2 linked regions of the Posidoniimonas polymericola genome follow. The protein of the gene in region 2 interacts with the protein of the main gene of each other region in a pairwise test. Links are inferred from orthologs where the notes say so. Each region holds a gene or a part of one and is shown on either strand. Other genes may lie near its edges. The genes, in order: gyrA and Pla123a_RS00085.

The links.
Region 1: the proteins of Pla123a_RS00085 (region 2) and gyrA interact in binary tests that used the Escherichia coli proteins (3 or more experiments, as listed by UniProt). The link is inferred for Posidoniimonas polymericola from one-to-one orthologs.

The regions. Positions count from the first base shown.
Region 1 is NZ_SJPO01000009.1:219,732-227,998, reverse strand. The notes cover bases 3,327-6,627. They hold gyrA (DNA gyrase subunit A), read right to left. Parts: upstream 6,281-6,627; coding sequence 3,527-6,280; downstream 3,327-3,526. Other genes in these bases: Pla123a_RS18340 (hypothetical protein), read left to right, coding at 6,510-6,627; Pla123a_RS18350 (GNAT family N-acetyltransferase), read right to left, coding at 3,327-3,489. In the rest of the region: Pla123a_RS18370 (helix-turn-helix domain-containing protein), read left to right, coding at 1-815; Pla123a_RS18365 (hypothetical protein), read left to right, coding at 925-1,371; Pla123a_RS18360 (HD-GYP domain-containing protein), read left to right, coding at 1,546-2,547; Pla123a_RS18355 (PilZ domain-containing protein), read left to right, coding at 2,544-2,954; more of Pla123a_RS18350, read right to left, coding at 2,983-3,326; more of Pla123a_RS18340, read left to right, coding at 6,628-7,007; panB (3-methyl-2-oxobutanoate hydroxymethyltransferase), read right to left, coding at 7,127-7,918; Pla123a_RS18330 (DUF1559 family PulG-like putative transporter), read left to right, coding at 8,261-8,267. UniProt on the Escherichia coli protein: A type II topoisomerase that negatively supercoils closed circular double-stranded (ds) DNA in an ATP-dependent manner to maintain chromosomes in an underwound state.
Region 2 is NZ_SJPO01000001.1:18,528-26,612, reverse strand. The notes cover bases 2,967-6,085. They hold Pla123a_RS00085 (DNA gyrase subunit B), read right to left. Parts: upstream 5,771-6,085; coding sequence 3,167-5,770; downstream 2,967-3,166. Other genes in these bases: Pla123a_RS00080 (DUF721 domain-containing protein), read right to left, coding at 5,849-6,085; Pla123a_RS00090 (SMI1/KNR4 family protein), read right to left, coding at 2,967-3,015. In the rest of the region: Pla123a_RS00105 (hypothetical protein), read left to right, coding at 1-310; Pla123a_RS00100 (exo-alpha-sialidase), read left to right, coding at 434-1,447; Pla123a_RS00095 (hypothetical protein), read right to left, coding at 1,465-1,842; more of Pla123a_RS00090, read right to left, coding at 2,551-2,966; more of Pla123a_RS00080, read right to left, coding at 6,086-6,235; dnaN (DNA polymerase III subunit beta), read right to left, coding at 6,494-7,609; Pla123a_RS00070 (helix-turn-helix domain-containing protein), read right to left, coding at 7,917-8,085. UniProt on the Escherichia coli protein: DNA gyrase negatively supercoils closed circular double-stranded DNA in an ATP-dependent manner to maintain chromosomes in an underwound state.

The sequences.
Region 1 (8,267 bases), on a different replicon or contig from region 2:
TCCGGTGCGAACTTTGGGAGCCGCACCGCATGCCGCGGCCCGATCGGCACGAAGAGGTCGAGATCAACTTCCTCAACGAGGGGTCGCTGGTCTACATCCTGGGCGGGGACCATATCCGGATTGGCGCTCGCCAGCTGACGCTGTTCTGGGCGGCGCTCCCACACCAGATTGTTTCTTTCTCTGGGGTGACGTCCTACTTCGTGGTGACCATCCCGTTCGATCAGTTCTTGCAGTGGGGGTTGCCCGAGTCGTTCCACACGCAGCTGCTGGTGGGGGACGCCCTGACCTGCGACGACCCGCGGCAGGGCGCCATCGACGCGATGCTGCTGCAGCGGTGGCACGACGACCTGATTGGCGCCAGCGAGGAGGTGCGGGAGATCGTGCTGCTCGAGATCCAGGCCCGCATGATGCGGCTGAGCCAGTCGATGCAACGCGCCACTCCGAAGCAGAGCACGGCCGCAGAGGACACGCGATCCAAGCCCCTGGGGTCGACTCTCGAGAAGGCCGAGCGGATGGCGTGCTTTATCGCCCGCAACTTCGCCAAGCCGATCCGCGTCGCCGATGTGGCGTCGAGCGTCGACCTGCACCCGGACTACGCGGCGACTACCTTCCGTAAGACCTTCGGCGTGACGCTCAACACGCAGATCGCCCGCCACCGCGTGGCCGAGGTGCAGCGGAGGTTGATCACCACCGACCAGCCGATCATCGACATCGCCTACGGAGCGGGCTTCGAGTCGATCAGCAGCTTCAACCGCACGTTCCGCAACTCGACGGGCATGACCCCCAGGGCCTACCGCAAGCAGTTCCAGCGGTGAGGATCTTGTCGGATACGCCGGCGCCGACAACCGCCCAAGGGGCGTTGGTCATCGGGCGGCGGGGCGCCTAGAAACGGTTGGTTGCTCCTTCACCCCGCGTGTTGCCTCAATGCCAGTCTTGTTGTTTGTGCTGCAGCTCGCCGCGACGCTGATCATGGTCGGGCTGATCTGGTTCGTGCAGCTTGTGCACTACCCGCTGCTGGGCGCGGTGGGTGAGCCGCAGTTCGCCGAGTATGAGCAGGCCCACTGCCGGCTGACCGGCTACGTGGTGATCCCGCCGATGCTCGTTGAGCTGGCGACCGCCGCCGCGATGCTCGCCTGGCGTCCCGACGGCGTGCCGCGGTGGGTCCCGCTGGCAGGGATGGGCCTGCTCGCCGTCGTCTGGCTGTCGACCTTCGTGCTCCAGGCGCCCGCACACGGGCGTCTGGTCGGCGGCTACGAAGCCGCAACCCACCATCTGCTGGTGGCGTCCAACTGGCTCCGCACCTCGGCCTGGACCGCCCGTGGGGGCCTGCTGGGCTGGGTCTGCTGGCAGTTGCTGTCCGCCCAGCGGTAGGCCGGGGGGTATTTCCCGAAGGCTGACTGGGTTGCAGGGTTCAATTGTCACAGTCCGAGTAGATTTTGACGAAAGGTAGTGGTGCAGCACCGCGGGTGTCCGCCCGTTGTGACCTAAACTTGCAGGTCACCTCTCGGCTGCTAGAGAGGCAGCCTGACCTTGGTTTGCGTTTGCATGTCCACCTCCTCCGCACCCTCCAGCCGACTCCGGAGCGCGCTGCCGCAGCCCATTCCCGGGTTCGAGCCGATCGAATCGGTGGTGCTGGCGCGGCTGGGCCGATGGGACCTCGACCTGTTCATCCCCGGCCCCAAAGGGGGGCAGCCGGTGCTGCTCCGCGGAGCCGGCGTGCAGGTCGAAGGGCAACGCATCGAGACGCTGGTCGCGTCGCTGGACGGGCCGGTGCTCGTCCGCAGCGACGACTTCCAGCGGCTGTCGTCTGAGCTGCTGGAGCGGCTGGACGAGCTCGCGGGCGACGAGTCGATCCCCGAGTCCGACCGGTTTGTCATGCTGCAGACCGCGGCCGCCGGTGAGGTCGAGGTCGCGGCCGGGCTCATCAACCCGACGCGGTTCGTCGGCGTGTCGCGTCAGATGGGCCGGGCGTTCAACCAGCTGATGCAGAGCGGCGACCTGGCGCCGGCCGAGGTCTACGCGATCGCCCGCCACGACCACTACACCTTCTCGCACATCACGAACGTCTGCTGCTACGCGTTGACCCTCGCCACGGCGCTCGGGATCCACGACAGCGCCGACCTCGAGGAGCTGGCGATCGGCGCCCTGCTGCACGACTCCGGCAAGCGGCACATCCCGGTCGGCGTCCTCCGCAAGAAGGGCCGCCTTACCGACCAGGAGTGGGCTACGATCCGCCAGCACCCGCAGCGCGGCTTCGAGGACCTCGCCAACAGCGGCACGCTGACCCTGCGCCAGCTGCTGATGATCTACCAGCACCACGAACGCATCGACGGCGGCGGCTACCCAGTTGGGCTCGTCGGCGCGGAGCTCCACCCCTGGTCCCGGCTGCTGGCGGTGGTCGACGTGTTCGACGCGCTCACCGGACGCCGCCCGTACCGCCGTCCCTGCACCACCGAGACGGCGCTCAAGCACCTGCAGGCGAACGCCGGCAAGCAGTTTGACGCCGAGATGGTCGACTGCTGGTCAACGCTGATGGGGGGAGCATGACCAACGACCCATGGCAATCCGTTGTCGCGACCGTCGACATGGGGGCGATCAGCTCCGCGGCGACGCGGCCCGGCGCCTCGGGGGGGCACGACCTCCGCCGCCGGCCCCGCAAGGAGTTCCCCTGCCGATCGCAGCTGACGCTCGACAGCCGCCCCGGGAGTCTGCTGGGCGTGTCCTGCCGCGACATCTCGCAGACGGGGGTCGCGGTGTACTCGCCGTGCCACGCGCTGCCGCTCGAGCAGGGCGTGGTCACCCTGCACGAAGGCCGCACGCTGAGGGTGCGGGTGAGGCACTGCAAGCGGATTGGAGCCCGCTGCTTCCTGCTCGGCTGTGACTTCGAGGTCGACGCCAATGGCGGCCCGCTGGCCGTCTTCGCCGACACACTCAGCGGTGTCGCGACGGTTTAACCCGTGCCACAGATTCGTGAAGTGGGTTTCAGAGCGACTCGAACGCGCTCGCGTAGCGGACCAGCCCGCCCAAGCCCTCGAGGCCGCCCGGCCGTAGCGACTTCGCCATGAACGCGTCGCCCGCCTGGTAGACGCTGTCGAGGCCCCAGCGGGTGGCCGGCTCGAAGCCGAACCGGCGGTAGTACCCGGGCTCGCCGAGCACGATAGCGAAATCGAAACCCTGCTCCAGGCACGCTTCTAAGCCGACCGTGATCAGCGCGGCGCCGATCCCCCGCCCCTGCCAACTCGGTTGCACCGCCAGCGGCGCGAGCCCGACGCCCGAGGTCGGTTCGCCATCGAGCGTCAGCGGACTGAAGGCGATGTGCCCGGTCAAGTGATCGCGGCAAAAGGCGACCAGCGACACCGACAGCTCGTTGTTGGCGCGGAGCGATTCGACCAGCCGGGCTTCCCACTGGCTGGGGAACGCCCCCCGCAAGACGGCGTCGATCGCCGGCGGGTCGTTGGCTTCTTCGGGACGGATTCGGAATGCGGGCACAGCCAATCGGGCGCCTCCGGTTCGCTTGGCCGACGGCCTATTCGGCGCCCTCTACCCCGCCCGCGTCGTTGCCGGCGGCGTCCCCGCCCGATGCCTCACCGGCCGCGTCGGCAGCTGCGTCGTCGTCCGTTTCTTCGGCCGGCACGCGGACAATCGCCGTGAGCGAATCGCCGTCGTCCAGGCCCATGATCCGCACGCCCTGCGTGTTGCGGCCGATGACGCCGATGTCCGAGGCCTTGATCCGCTGGATCTTGCCGCGGGCGGTCATCATGAGCAATTCATCGTCGTCCATGACGCGGGTGATGCCGATCACCTGGCCGTTGCGGTCGGTGGTCTTAATGTCGCGGACGCCCTTGCCGCCGCGGCCCTGGGTGCGGTACTTGGCCGAGGACGAGGCCTCGTCCTCGTCGGCCCCTTCGCTGGGTCCGTCGCCGGCTTCAGCGGCGTTGGGGCCGAACGGCGTCCGCTTGCCGTAGCCGTGCTCGGTGGCGGTCAGCAGCGTGGCGTCGGGGTCGGCCACGACCATGCCAACCAGCGAGTCGTTCTTGCCAAGCCTCACGCCCTTCACGCCGCTGGAGTTGCGGCCCATGGAGCGGGCGTCGGACTCGTTGAAGCGGATCGCCATGCCGCTGGCGGTGGCCAGCAGCACCTCGTCGCCCGGCTTGGTCACGACGACGTCCACCAGCTCGTCGCCCTCCTTGAGCTTGATGGCGATGATGCCGGTCTTCATCGGGCGGCTGTAGGCCTTCAGCTCGGTCTTCTTCACCAGGCCCTTGCGGGTGGCCATGAAGAGCGAGTGGTCGGGCAGGTCGAAGTCGCGGATGGCGCGGCAGTCGGCGATCCGCTCGCCCTCGGAGAAGTTCAGCAGGTTCACCACCGCGCGGCCCTTGGAGTCGCGGGCCAGCTCGGGCAGCTGGTAGACCTTCTGCCAGTACACCTTGCCGAGGTTGGTGAAGAACAGCAGGTAGTCGTGCGTGCTGGTGACAAACAGGTGCTCGATCGGGTCGTCGTCGGCGACCGACGCGCCGCGGATGCCCTTGCCGCCCCGCCGCTGGGCGCGGTAGGTGCTGGCCGGGGTCCGCTTGATATAGCCGTTCGTGCTGATCGAGACCACCATGGTCTCTTCCTCGATCAGGTCCTCGATGTCGACGTCGCCGACCTCGGCGTGGCTGATCTCGGTGCGGCGGGCGTCGGCGTGCTTGCTGCTGGCGATCGCCTCCATGTCCTCGCGGATGATGGCGTAGATCCGCGCCTCGTCGCCGAGGATCTCGAGGTAGCCGGCGATCTCGATGAGCAGCTGCGTGTGCTCGTCGGTCAGCTTCTCCTGCTCCAGGTTCACCAGCTGGCCGAGGGTCATCTTGAGGATCGCGTCGGCCTGGACCGGCGTCAGCGAGTACTCCTCGGCGAAGCCGCGCTCCTCCTGGAACTGGGCGAAGCCCTCGTCGCCGAGCGCCCGCTGCAGCATGGCGCCGGGCGTCTTGATCGCCATCAGGGCGGTCTTTGCCTCGGGCTGCGTCTTGCTGGCGCGGATAACGCGGATCACCTCGTCGATGTTGGCGTGCGCCAGCAGCAGGCCCTGCACCGTGTGCTTGCGGCGGCGGGCCTTGGCGAGCAGGAATTGTGTCCGGCGGCGGATGACGGTCACCCGATGCCGCACGAACTCCTGCAGCATCTCCCTCAAGTTCAGCACCCGCGGCTTGCCGTCAACCAGCGACAGGAAGATCAGGCTGAACGTGTCCTGCAGCGGCGAGAACTTGTAGAGCTGGTTGAGCACGATGTCGGGATCGGCGTCGCGCTTCAGGTCGATGATCAGGCGGACCGGCTCCTTGAGGTCCGACTCGTTGCGGACGTCGGCGATGCCGGCGATCTTGCCCTCGTTGGCCAGCGCCGCGATCCGCTCCTCGACCCGGTCGCGGGCCTGCAGGTACGGGATCTCGTGGATCAGGATGCGGGTCCGCTTGCCCGACTCGTCGATGCTGGTGCGGGCGCGCACGGTCATCGTGCTGCGGCCGGTCTGGTAGCCGCGGAGGATGCCCGAGCGGCCGCAGATGATGCCGCCGGTCGGGAAGTCGGGGCCGGGGATGTGCTCCATCAGCTCCGGGATGGTGATCTCCGGGTCGTCGATCAGCGCGATCACGCCGCGGCAGACCTCGCCCAGGTTGTGCGGCGGGATGCTGGTCGCCATGCCGACCGCGATGCCGCCCGAGCCGTTCACCAGCAGGTTGGGGAACTTCGACGGCAGGACCGTCGGCTCGAGGTGGCGTTCGTCGTAGGTCGGGATGAAGTCGACCGTGTCGAGCTTTAGGTCCTCGAGCATCATCGACGCCATCGGCGACATGCGGGCTTCGGTGTACCGCATGGCGGCCGGCGGCAGGCCGGCGATGCTGCCGAAGTTCCCCTGCTTGTCGATGAGCACGTTGCGCATGTTCCATTCCTGGGCCATGCGCACGAGGGTCGGGTAGATGACGCTCTCGCCGTGCGGGTGGTAGTTACCGCTGGTGTCGCCAGAGATCTTGGCGCACTTGACCCGCGCCGAGCCGGGGCCGAGGTTGAGGTCGTTCATCGCGACCAGGATGCGGCGCTGCGACGGCTTCAGGCCGTCGCGGACGTCGGGCAGCGCGCGGCTGACGATCACGCTCATGGCGTACGTCAGGTAGCTGTCCTTCAGCTCGTCCTCGATCGGCAGGTCGATCAGCCGTTGGGCGATCGCCTGCTCCGCCGGGTCAAACCCAGGCTCCCGCGGAGCTGGATTCTGGGGATCGCCGGGGTTTCCTTCGTCGTCGTTGGCCACGCGCTAGCATCCTCGCGGGAGTGGGTAGTAAGCCCTGTATTTTAGGGTTTTTGCCCCAGTTTCACAATGCTCGGCGGGGTCGGTCCCACCCCTGGCGGGGTGGGCTACCAAGGCTTGCGGCTTTGCCCTGGGGCAGCCCACCCCGCCAGGGGTGGGACAATCTACTTGCAATGGCGACGCCGCTGCTTAATGTGTACATGCGCACACTTTCACCGCAGGGGCTCTTCCAATGCCGGTAGCGCTATTCACCTACCACGCGTACGGCAGCTGGCTCCCCGACCGGCCGCAGGGATACGTCGAGCGCAATCGCGGGATCCACCCGACCAACAAGAAGCTCGCGACCATTCAACGTGGTCTGCTCACGCAGCCCGAGGTCTCGTTCGACTCCGAGCTGCAGCGAGCGATCATCGAACGGTTCCAGGCCATCTGCCAAGAAGAAGGCTACCGCGCCCACGCCGCGGCGAGTGAAGCGTCGCACGTTCACCTGCTAGCGAGTTGGCGGGACTTCCAGGCGCCGATGAAGCAGGTCGGCGGCCGGATCAAGAACCTGATCTCACTTCACCTTTCTCGCGAGCACGACTGTGTTGGCCACAAGTGGTTCGCACGCGGTGCGAGCCGACAGCAGGTCGAGTCGCGGCGGCACTTCGAGCACTTGGTGAACGCTTACTTACCGAAGCATAGCGGCTGGTTCTGGCGCGAGGAGATTGGCTGGCGGGACCCGCGCTAGGGGTTGTCCCACCCCTGGCGGGGTGGGCTACCATCATTTGCGGCTCGGTTCTTGCTTGCGGCTCTGCACCAGGGCAGCCCACCTCGCAAGAGGTGGGACCGCACACCAGCGCCGCGCCGTTACTCGTACGACTGCTCCTTGGTCGGGAATGCCCCAGATCGCACCTCATCGCGGTAGGCCGTGACGGCCTCGGTGATGGTCTTGCCGAGGTCGGCGTACGCCTTGACGAATTTAGGCACGTAGCCGCTGGTCAGCCCGACGACGTCGTTGATGACCAGCACCTGGCCGTCGCACTCTGGGCCGGCGCCGATGCCGATGGTCGGGATCGACACCTTCTGGGTGATTTCCGTGGCAATCGCCGTGGGGACGCACTCCAGCACCATCGCGAAGGCCCCCGCGTGCTCGGCCGCCTGGGCGTCGGCCAGCAGCTGCTGGCGGTCGCGCTGGACCCGGTAGCCGCCCAATTGGTGCACGCTCTGCGGCCGCAGGCCGACGTGGGCCATCACCGGGATGCCGGCCTGCACCAGGGCCGCGATGGTGTCGGCCTGCTCGACGCCCCCCTCGAGCTTGACCGCCTGGCAGCGGGTCTGCTTGAGGATCCGGCCGGCGTTCTCGATCGCCTTGTGGCGGCCGAGGTGGTAGCTGGGGAACGGCAGGTCGACAATCACCAACGCGTTTTCCACCGCCCTGCCGACCATGCCAGCGTGGTAGATCATCTCGTCCATCGAGACCGGCAGCGTGTTCTGGTGCCCCTGGACCACCATCGACAGGCTGTCGCCCACCAGGATCCCCTCGATCCCGCAGCTGTCGACCAGCTTGGCCATGGTGTAGTCGTAGGCCGTCAGGACAGAGATCTTGCGGTCTCCCCCCTTCATGGCGGCAAAGCGGGGGGCGGTGAGTTGCTCGGGCATCGCGGCAGGCCTGGCGGCGGGGGGAAATGGGGCCCGGCGGACGCCAGACGCGGCGCCGACGGGAATAGCCGAGGTCCGGTTCGGCGAAATAGTTCGGGAAACCCCGATAATACGCGATCGCGCCCGGCGGCGGGAAGATGCGAGGCTTGCTGGCTTTTTCTGCAGGGTTGGGCGATACTGATATCCAGGGCCCGTTCGCGCAAGCAATGAGCGTAGCGGCCGCCCCAGGAACACCTTGCCCCCCGCAGCCGGCGTCGCCGGACGCGCGGACGGCTTCCCTACTCAGTCCACTACTGGGTCAACCTACTGGGTCAACTACTGGCCTGCCTGGAGTCTCGAGGCATGAAGA
Region 2 (8,085 bases):
CGTCTCGGCCGGCTTCGCCCCGCAGCCCATCGCCAACGGCGCCGCCGCCGGCAACCCCGCCCCGAACAACGAGCTGCGGCTGCAGATCGACAACGCCCGCATCGGCCGGCTGCCGCTGCCACTCTCGGCGCTGACGAGCCTGCTGCCGAAAGAGAAGTCCCGCCTGCAGGGCAACCTCTTCCTCGACACCACCGGCGAGCTGCCCGAGCTGGCGCTGCGGATGGACAAGCCGGGCCAGCCCACGCCGCTGCCGCATTCGCTCGAGATCGCCGACGGCGAGCTGATCGTCAAGCTGACCGCGCCGCAATAGGTTCTTCAGATTAAGGGAGAGGGCGACAGCGTGACCCACCCGTCCCGCGGAACGCGATACAATAGGGCGCCACGCCAGGGAGCGATTGGCGCCTACTCCTTCGCACTTACGGGACCACCCCCGATGCCTGCCCCCCTGACCCGCCGTGTTTGCGGCATCGCGATGCTTGCGCTCGCCGCCCTCGGTTCCCACGCGTCGGCAGACGAAACCCTGCAGGCCGAGTTGATCGGCGTCAAGCGGATCTGGGACGAGGGCCGCCACAACGCCTTCACCGACCTGATCCGCTGGGAGGACGCGTGGTGGTGCGCGTTCCGCGAGGGGGACACCCACGCCGGGTCGCACGGCTTCCTCCGGGTGCTCACCTCTACTGACGGTGAAGCCTGGGAACCGGTTGCGCGGCTCGACCACAACGAGTTCGACCTCCGCGACGCCAACTTGTCGATCACGCCAAGCGGCGAGTTGATGATGGTGGGCGGCGCGCAGATCGATCGCGACAACCGCCGACTGACCGGCACTTTCACTGCCGCGACGACCGATGGGCGCACCTGGACTACGCCTGCCATGGTGATCGAACCGGGCCGCTGGATGTGGGGCGTCACCTGGCGCGAGGGGACCGCCTACGGCGTTAGCTACGGCACGCCCGATAACGCCGGCCGCAACGAGCTGCTGACCTCGACCGACGGACGCAGCTTCAATGTCTTCGCCCCCGACTTCCTCACGATTGGCGGCCGGCCGACCGAGGCCCGGATCCGGTTCGCCGACTCGGGCGTGGCGTACTGCCTGCAGCGGTGCGACGGCGACGACAACCACGCGTACCTCGGCAAGGCCGACCCGCCCTACCGTGATTGGCAGTGGCGGCGGCTCGATCGGTTTATCGGCGGCCCCAACCTGCTGCAGCTGCCGAGCGGCCGCTGGGTGGCAGCGGGCAGGCAGCTGCTTAAGGCGGGCGCCCGGACGGTCATCGCCGAGCTCAACCCCGCCGACGGCCACCTCGAAAACATACTGGTGCTCCCGTCCGGCGGCGACTGCAGTTACCCCGGCCTTGTCTGGCACGAGGACCGGCTGTGGGTCAGCTACTACTCGAGCCACGAGGACCACACCAGCATCTACCTGGCGCAGGTTTCCATCGAGGATTGAGGTCGCGGCTCTCAAAATCATCCGCCTTCCATCGGATGCCTCAGCAACGCATTCGCAAACAAGTACCAACGGCCATCGTGCCGTTTGATCATCGTGAGCCGCGTGCCGAAGAGCGATTCGCGGTGCTCCATGAAGCGAACCGCCGGCCCATCGCCGTAGCCGCTCTCGCCGATCGCGATCTCATTGCACGCGAAGTAGTACTCCAGCAGCGGGCAGGCCTGGATCGGCTTCTCGGGGTCGGCCGCGAGGGAAATACTGTTGTGCTGCTCGTCGATCGCCATCTCGTACTTGAGCAGCGGGTCGGCGAAGCGGACCTGCACGTGCCCCGTGCCGGGCGACTCCTTCTCGCAACTCGCCGACAGGACGCTGCAGAGCTGGTCGAGGTCGTACTTCATGGCGGCAATGTAGCACGGTTCTCCGAACCGTGAAAAACTCTCGGCTCGGAGAGCCGAGCTACGATGACCCCTAGCGTGAGCCGCCAAGCCCACCACGTACAAAAGTGTGCGCCACGGCAGCCGGCTAACCCAATCGACTCGCTACCACCAGCCGACTTTTGTCCCCCATTCCGACATCGATTTATAGGGACAAAAGTCGCGCCCTACCGGCCGCCCCGAAGGCGGTTTCGCCCTGCTATAGCAGGGTCTTCGCAGTTATGCTCTGAATCTTGCGGCCGACTTTTGCCCGTTTGTGCGCGGTGCAGCGGACGGAAGTCTCTCGGTTGGGATTTTGGCTCCGTGCTGTTTCAAGATCATTCATCGGCTAGCGGGTTTTAGGCCCGGCATTCATGCCGGGTTCAAGGTCTAAAGCCAACCAAGCAAGCCCCGTTAACGGGGCTTCTCGATTCCTTGCGATGGGGTGACCCGGCATAAATGCCGGGCCTAACGTCTCCGCGCTGAATGGCCTTCCGTCATCGCCCTCACGATCGGTCGAACGGCTCTCGGGAGCGCGCCACGCACCACCGGGCAACCAGTTATTGGACCGCGCCGGGCAGCCGCTTGCCATAAGAAACTGGTAGACAACGGCAAGAATACGGGCCGAGACGCACGGGCGTGTTTCACTACGACGACGGCGAAATCAGTCCGACTACCAAAAAACAGGCTCCATCACGTACCGATGTTTTCAACATACCACGTGAGGAACGCGTCAAACGAATCGGCCACGGTTGATACGTCAACAAAATCGTGATCGAAAAACACAACAGGAGCGTCGTCGCTTTTGGCTCCTTGACGTCGGAAACCGAAAAAGTTCCCCATGCAATCAGATGCGATTCCAATCACATCTTCAGGCATCCCAGCAGCCCAGTAAGCCTTGGTGTCCGTGATCGCTTGTTCTACTGTCAAGAAGTTCTGCACATCCGAGTAATCCAGCGCGGCATCAACGATGGCGTCGAGTATGTGCGGTGTATAGACCGCTCCGAACCGCGTGATGAAACTCAGGTACGCCTCAGGCACCGCGGTGCTGAGCTCAACACCCAACGACTCCACTTGCTGTTCTGTTGCAGGGACTGGTGGATCGCCGACATGAAATCGGGCAACAAACATAGCTTGCAGTTTGTCACGATCTGGCATGCTCAATCACTCAACGGAGCCGAAATGGTGAGCTTCTGGACTAACCCCTTAGGAACTCACGCTTCTCTCCGCTGAGGCCGACGATAGGCTCCAGCCATTGGCATTGGCGTAGCTCCACAAGTTTCCGGTTCGGAGAACCGGGGATACATTGCTACACGTCCAGGTTCTTCACGTCCAGCGCGTGCTTCTGGATGAAGTCGCGGCGGGGTTCGACCTGGTCGCCCATCAGGACGCGGAACAGGTCGTCGGCGGCGCCGGCGTCTTCCATGCTGACCTTGAGCAGCGTGCGGTTGGCGGGGTCGAGGGTGGTCTCGCGGAGCTCCTCGGCGTTCATTTCGCCCAGGCCCTTGAAGCGGGTGATCTGCAGGCCCTTTTCGCCGGCCGAGCGGATCGCGCCGGGCAGGGCACGGAGGTCTTCGAGGCCGGTCTCGTTCTCGCCGCGGATCACGCGGTAGCGGCTCCCTTCCTCGCCGGTGCGGTCCTGCGGGATGAGGGCGCCGATCTCGAAGCCCATCTCGCGGAGGTCGCCCAGCAGGGTGTTGATGGTGCGGACCTCGTGCAGCTCGACGATGCGGAGCCGCTTGGCGTTGAGCGCGGCAACGCCGTTCGACTCGGCCCCGTTCGCGTCGCCGGCGTCGGTGTCGCCGCTCTCTTCGATCTCACCCGCGGGCTCACTCTCCGGGATGCTGGGCGTGGGGCCGCCGTCGACCAGCAGCTCGCCGCCGGCTGCTTCTTCCTGCTCTTTGACAAACTGGTCGAGCGACTCGCGGTCGAAAAACCAGTGCTCGTCGGCGCCCAGGAACACGTGGTACGCCGGCAGGCGGCCGCTCTCGGGGTCCTGCCTTACGGCGTGAAGCTTCAGCGAGATACCGCGCCGCTCCAGCGCAATGAGCGCCTCTTCCATGGCGGCCAGGGTGCGGACCAGGCGGGTCATCTGCTCGCCCTCGACCACCAGTCCGTCGCCGGCGTCGAACACGCTGTCGCCGAGGCCGAGGTCCAAGAGCTGGGTCTTCATCTCCTCGTCGGTCTGCACGTACTGCACCTGCTTGCCCTTGCGGACGCGGAACAGCGGCGGCTGGGCGACGTACACGTGGCCCTTCGCGACGAGGTCGTACATCTGGCGGTAGAAGAACGTCAGCAGCAGCGTGCGGATGTGGCTGCCGTCGACGTCGGCGTCGGTCATGATCACGACGCGGCCGTAGCGGCGTTTGCTGACGTCCTGCTCCTGGCCGATGCCGGCGCCGATCGCGGCGATCATGCTGCGGACTTCTTGGTTCTCGAGGACCTTGGTCTCGCGGCTCTTGTAGGCGTTGATGATCTTACCGCGGAGCGGCAGGATCGCCTGGAACTCGCGGATGCGGCCCCCCTCGGCGGAGCCGCCGGCCGAGTCGCCCTCCACCAGGTACAGCTCGCACTTGTCGACCTCCTTGCTGGAGCAGTCGCGGAGCTTGCCCGGCAGGCCGGCGCCGGAGAGGGCGCCCTTCCGCTCGCGGACCAGCTGGCGGGCCTTGCGGGCCGACTCGCGGGCCTCGGCCGCCAGCACGCCCTTCTTGACGATCTGCTTGGCGGTCTTGGGGTTCTCCTCGAAGAACTTCTGCAGGTAGTCGCCGAACAGCGAGTTGACGATGCCCTCGACCTCGCTGTTGCCGAGCTTGGTCTTGGTCTGGCCCTCGAACTGCGGGTGCGGCACGCGGCAGCTGATCACGGCGGTCAGGCCTTCGCGGACGTCCTCGCCGCTGGGGGTGAGGTCCTTGAACAGGCCCTCCTTCTTGCCGTAGTTGTTGATGGTCCGCGTGAGGGCTGAGCGGAAGCCGGAGAGGTGCGTGCCCCCCTCGTGCGTGCTGATGTTGTTGACGTACGTGTGGACGTTCTCGGTGAACTCGCCCGAGTACTGCAGCGCGACCTCGAGCGAGACGCCCTCGGCCTCGCCCTCGACGAACAGGATCTCCTCGTGCGCGGGGTCGCTGGCGCGGTTGAGGTGCTTGACGAACTCGCGGATGCCGTCCTCGTAGAGGAACGCGTCCGACTCGTTGGTGCGGGCGTCGGTGATGGTGATCCGCACGCCCTTGTTGAGGAACGCCAGCTCCTGCAGCCGCTTCTGCAGCGTGGCGTAGACGTACTTGGTGGTCTGGAAGATCTGCGGGTCGGGCTTGAAGGTGGTCTTGGTGCCGCGCTTGCTGCTGGCGCCGACCCTGCGCACCGGGCCCTTGGGGACGCCGCGCTCGTACTCCTGGTGGTGCAGGTGGCCGTCGCGGGCGACCTCGGTCTCGGCCCACTCGGAGAGGAAGTTGACCACCGTTACGCCGACGCCGTGCAGGCCTCCGGAGGTCTGGTAGGCGCCCTTGGAGAACTTGCCCCCGAACTTGAGCACGGTCATCACGCCCTCGAGCGTGCTGACCTCGCGGTCCATCTGCTCGGAGAGCTGCTCGTGCTTCTCGGTCGGGATGCCGCGGCCGTCGTCCTCGACCGTGATCGAGCCGTCGACGTTGATCTGCACGCTCACGGTCGTGGCGTGGCCGGCCATGGCCTCGTCGATCGAGTTGTCGACCACCTCGTACACCAGGTGGTGCAGGCCGCGGGCGGTGGTGTCGCCGATGTACATACTCGGCCGCTCGCGCACGTGCTCCAGGTCGGACAGGTGCTCGAGGTCGCCCGCGCCGTACTCGGCGTTGCCGTGGTGGCTGTTGGCCTTCTTCGCCGGCTCTAGCGGCTGCTGGGGCTGCGGGGCGTCTTGGTCTTGGGGTTCTTCGGACATACTCGTGTTGGTCGTTCTCGAAAAGCGAAGCGTCGCTGAGTGGGGTGGATCGCCGCGCGGGGCGGCGGGTGATCTGGGTTACGCGAGCCGTCCGACCTTGAAGCGGAGGCCCTCGATCTTGGCGTCGGGCAGCTTCTGCTGCACCGCCTTGAGGAGTCGGGTTTTCTCGAAGCCGAGCTCTTGGGCCATCATGCTGTTGGCGACAATCACCTCGAGCACGCCCCGCCGCACGGCCGCGGCCTGGCAGAACTTGCCGAGCGCCGGCCCGGCCGCCTCGGCCCACGCCGAGCGGAGCTGCTCGTTCGTGCGGGGCTGTCCGTAGCCCTTCTTGGCGAACAGCTGGGCCACCACGTTCGCGGCCTTCTTGGGCGCCCGCGCGTGCCGCCGCCGCTGCTCTCGCGCGGCGCGCTGCGAGAGCTCGGCGAGCTTCTCGGCGACAAGTTCAGGGTCCATCGGTTCGGTCATGGGGGCGCTGGTGGGAGGGCGCTGGGCGCTGGTTTGCGGGTGGAAACTTGGTTGGTAGAGGGGCTCTTCGTGTTCCACTGGCTCTGCCAGTGAGATGGTGTGTCTCGGTTGATTGCCCGGCTTCAATCTCCTGAATCAGCTGGTGAAACACTGGCAGAGCCAGTGGCACACGATGCTCGTTCTCTGGTTCTTGCTTGTTCGGTTGTCGCGGCCGGGAATCGCGGCGCCGGCGAACCGGCGCCTTCCAACTAGCCGCCGCTACCGGTCCCGCGCCAGCGGCATGATCACGTAGCCGTAGCCGTCGTCGGTGGTGCAGACCGCGGCCGACTCGCCGTCCTGCAGGTCGAGCGTGAAGGACTTGTCGCTGTCGAGCACCTTGAGGAAGTCGATCACGAACCGCGGGTCGAGTGTGATGGTCACCTCCGGGCTGTCGAACGAGATCGGCAGCTCGATCCGCGACTCGCCCACCTCGGCGGCGTGGCCGGAGAGGACCAGCGAGCCCTCGCCGAACGTGAAGTCGACGCCGCGGCTCTCGTCGCTGGTGAGGATCGCCGCCTGACGCACGGCCCGGTAGAACGGCTCAATCGGCAGCTCGACCTGCACCGAGTTGGTCCGCTGCGGGAACACCCGCCGCCAGTCGGGGTAGCGGCCCTCAAGCAGGCGGGAGTAGATCATCGCCCGCGGGCTCTTGACCAGCATCTCGTTCTGGCGGATGGCGATCTGGACCTCGCCGTCGTCGTCGTTGACGGCGCGGTCGACCAGGTTGAGCGAGCGGCTGGGGACGATGGTCGCGGCCCCGAAGTCGGCCGGCTCGCCAACGGCCCGCACCGGGCCCTCCATCTTGGCCAGGCGGCGGCCGTCGGTGCCGACGCCGGTCAGCACGCCGTCGACCCACTCCATCTTGACGCCGCCGAGCGCGTAGCGGCTCGACTCGTTGTCGGTCGAGAAGATCGTGCGGCGGATCAACTCCTTGAACCAGCGGGCGGCGGTCTCGTAGTACGACTGGTCGTCGAACACCGCGATGCTCGGGTAGTCGATCGGGTTCTCGGCCGCGAGGTTGAACTGGCTCCGCTCGCCCCGCACGCGGATCTGCTTCTCGTCGGCCTCGATGTGGAAGGTCTCGTCGGAGCTCTCCCGGAGGATCTGGCCAAACCGCGCGGTCGGCAGGATGCACGCGCCGGCCTGCTCGACCTCGACGCCGGTCGCCTGGTAGCGGATCGCGACCTCGAGGTCCGTGGCGAGGAAGGTGGCCGAGTCGTCGCTCACCTCGAGCTTGACGTTCTGCAGGATCGGCTTGGGGCTGCGGGTCGGGGCGACAGCCGCCACAGCCTGGAAGGCCTGCAGGAGCTGCTCACGGTTGCATGTGATCTTCATGGGAGAACTCAGGGCCGCCGAGCGTCCCCTGGGGACGGTCGGCCAGAGAGTTAATAGATTTAGTTTTTAATTACGCAGTTATTAAAGATCGGCGGTCTGGATTGTTGGCAACTGCCGAATCTGTGCTGCAAGTTGTTTCAGGTAAATCACTTACAGTGTCCGTTGAGTTGTGGAAAACCGGTTGGCTGGTTGTCGATCGCGTGTTGGCTGACCGGCAATTCGTGTTGATCAATCGCGGCTATTTGGCGGATCGGCCAGGTACGCGACGCCGAGTCGTCTGCCTCTCGACCGTCTATCAACAGGTTGTTCACGCTGCTGCCCCGACGGTGATTGAACGGCGTAATTCACCGAGGGCGTGGCCGAGCACGCGGTCGCTTGCCTGCGCCCGCTCGATCCGGCGGTAGTTGTGCAGCACGGTGGAGTGGTCGCGGCCGCCGAGCATCTTCCCGATTTGGTCGTACGAGAGCGGTGTTAGC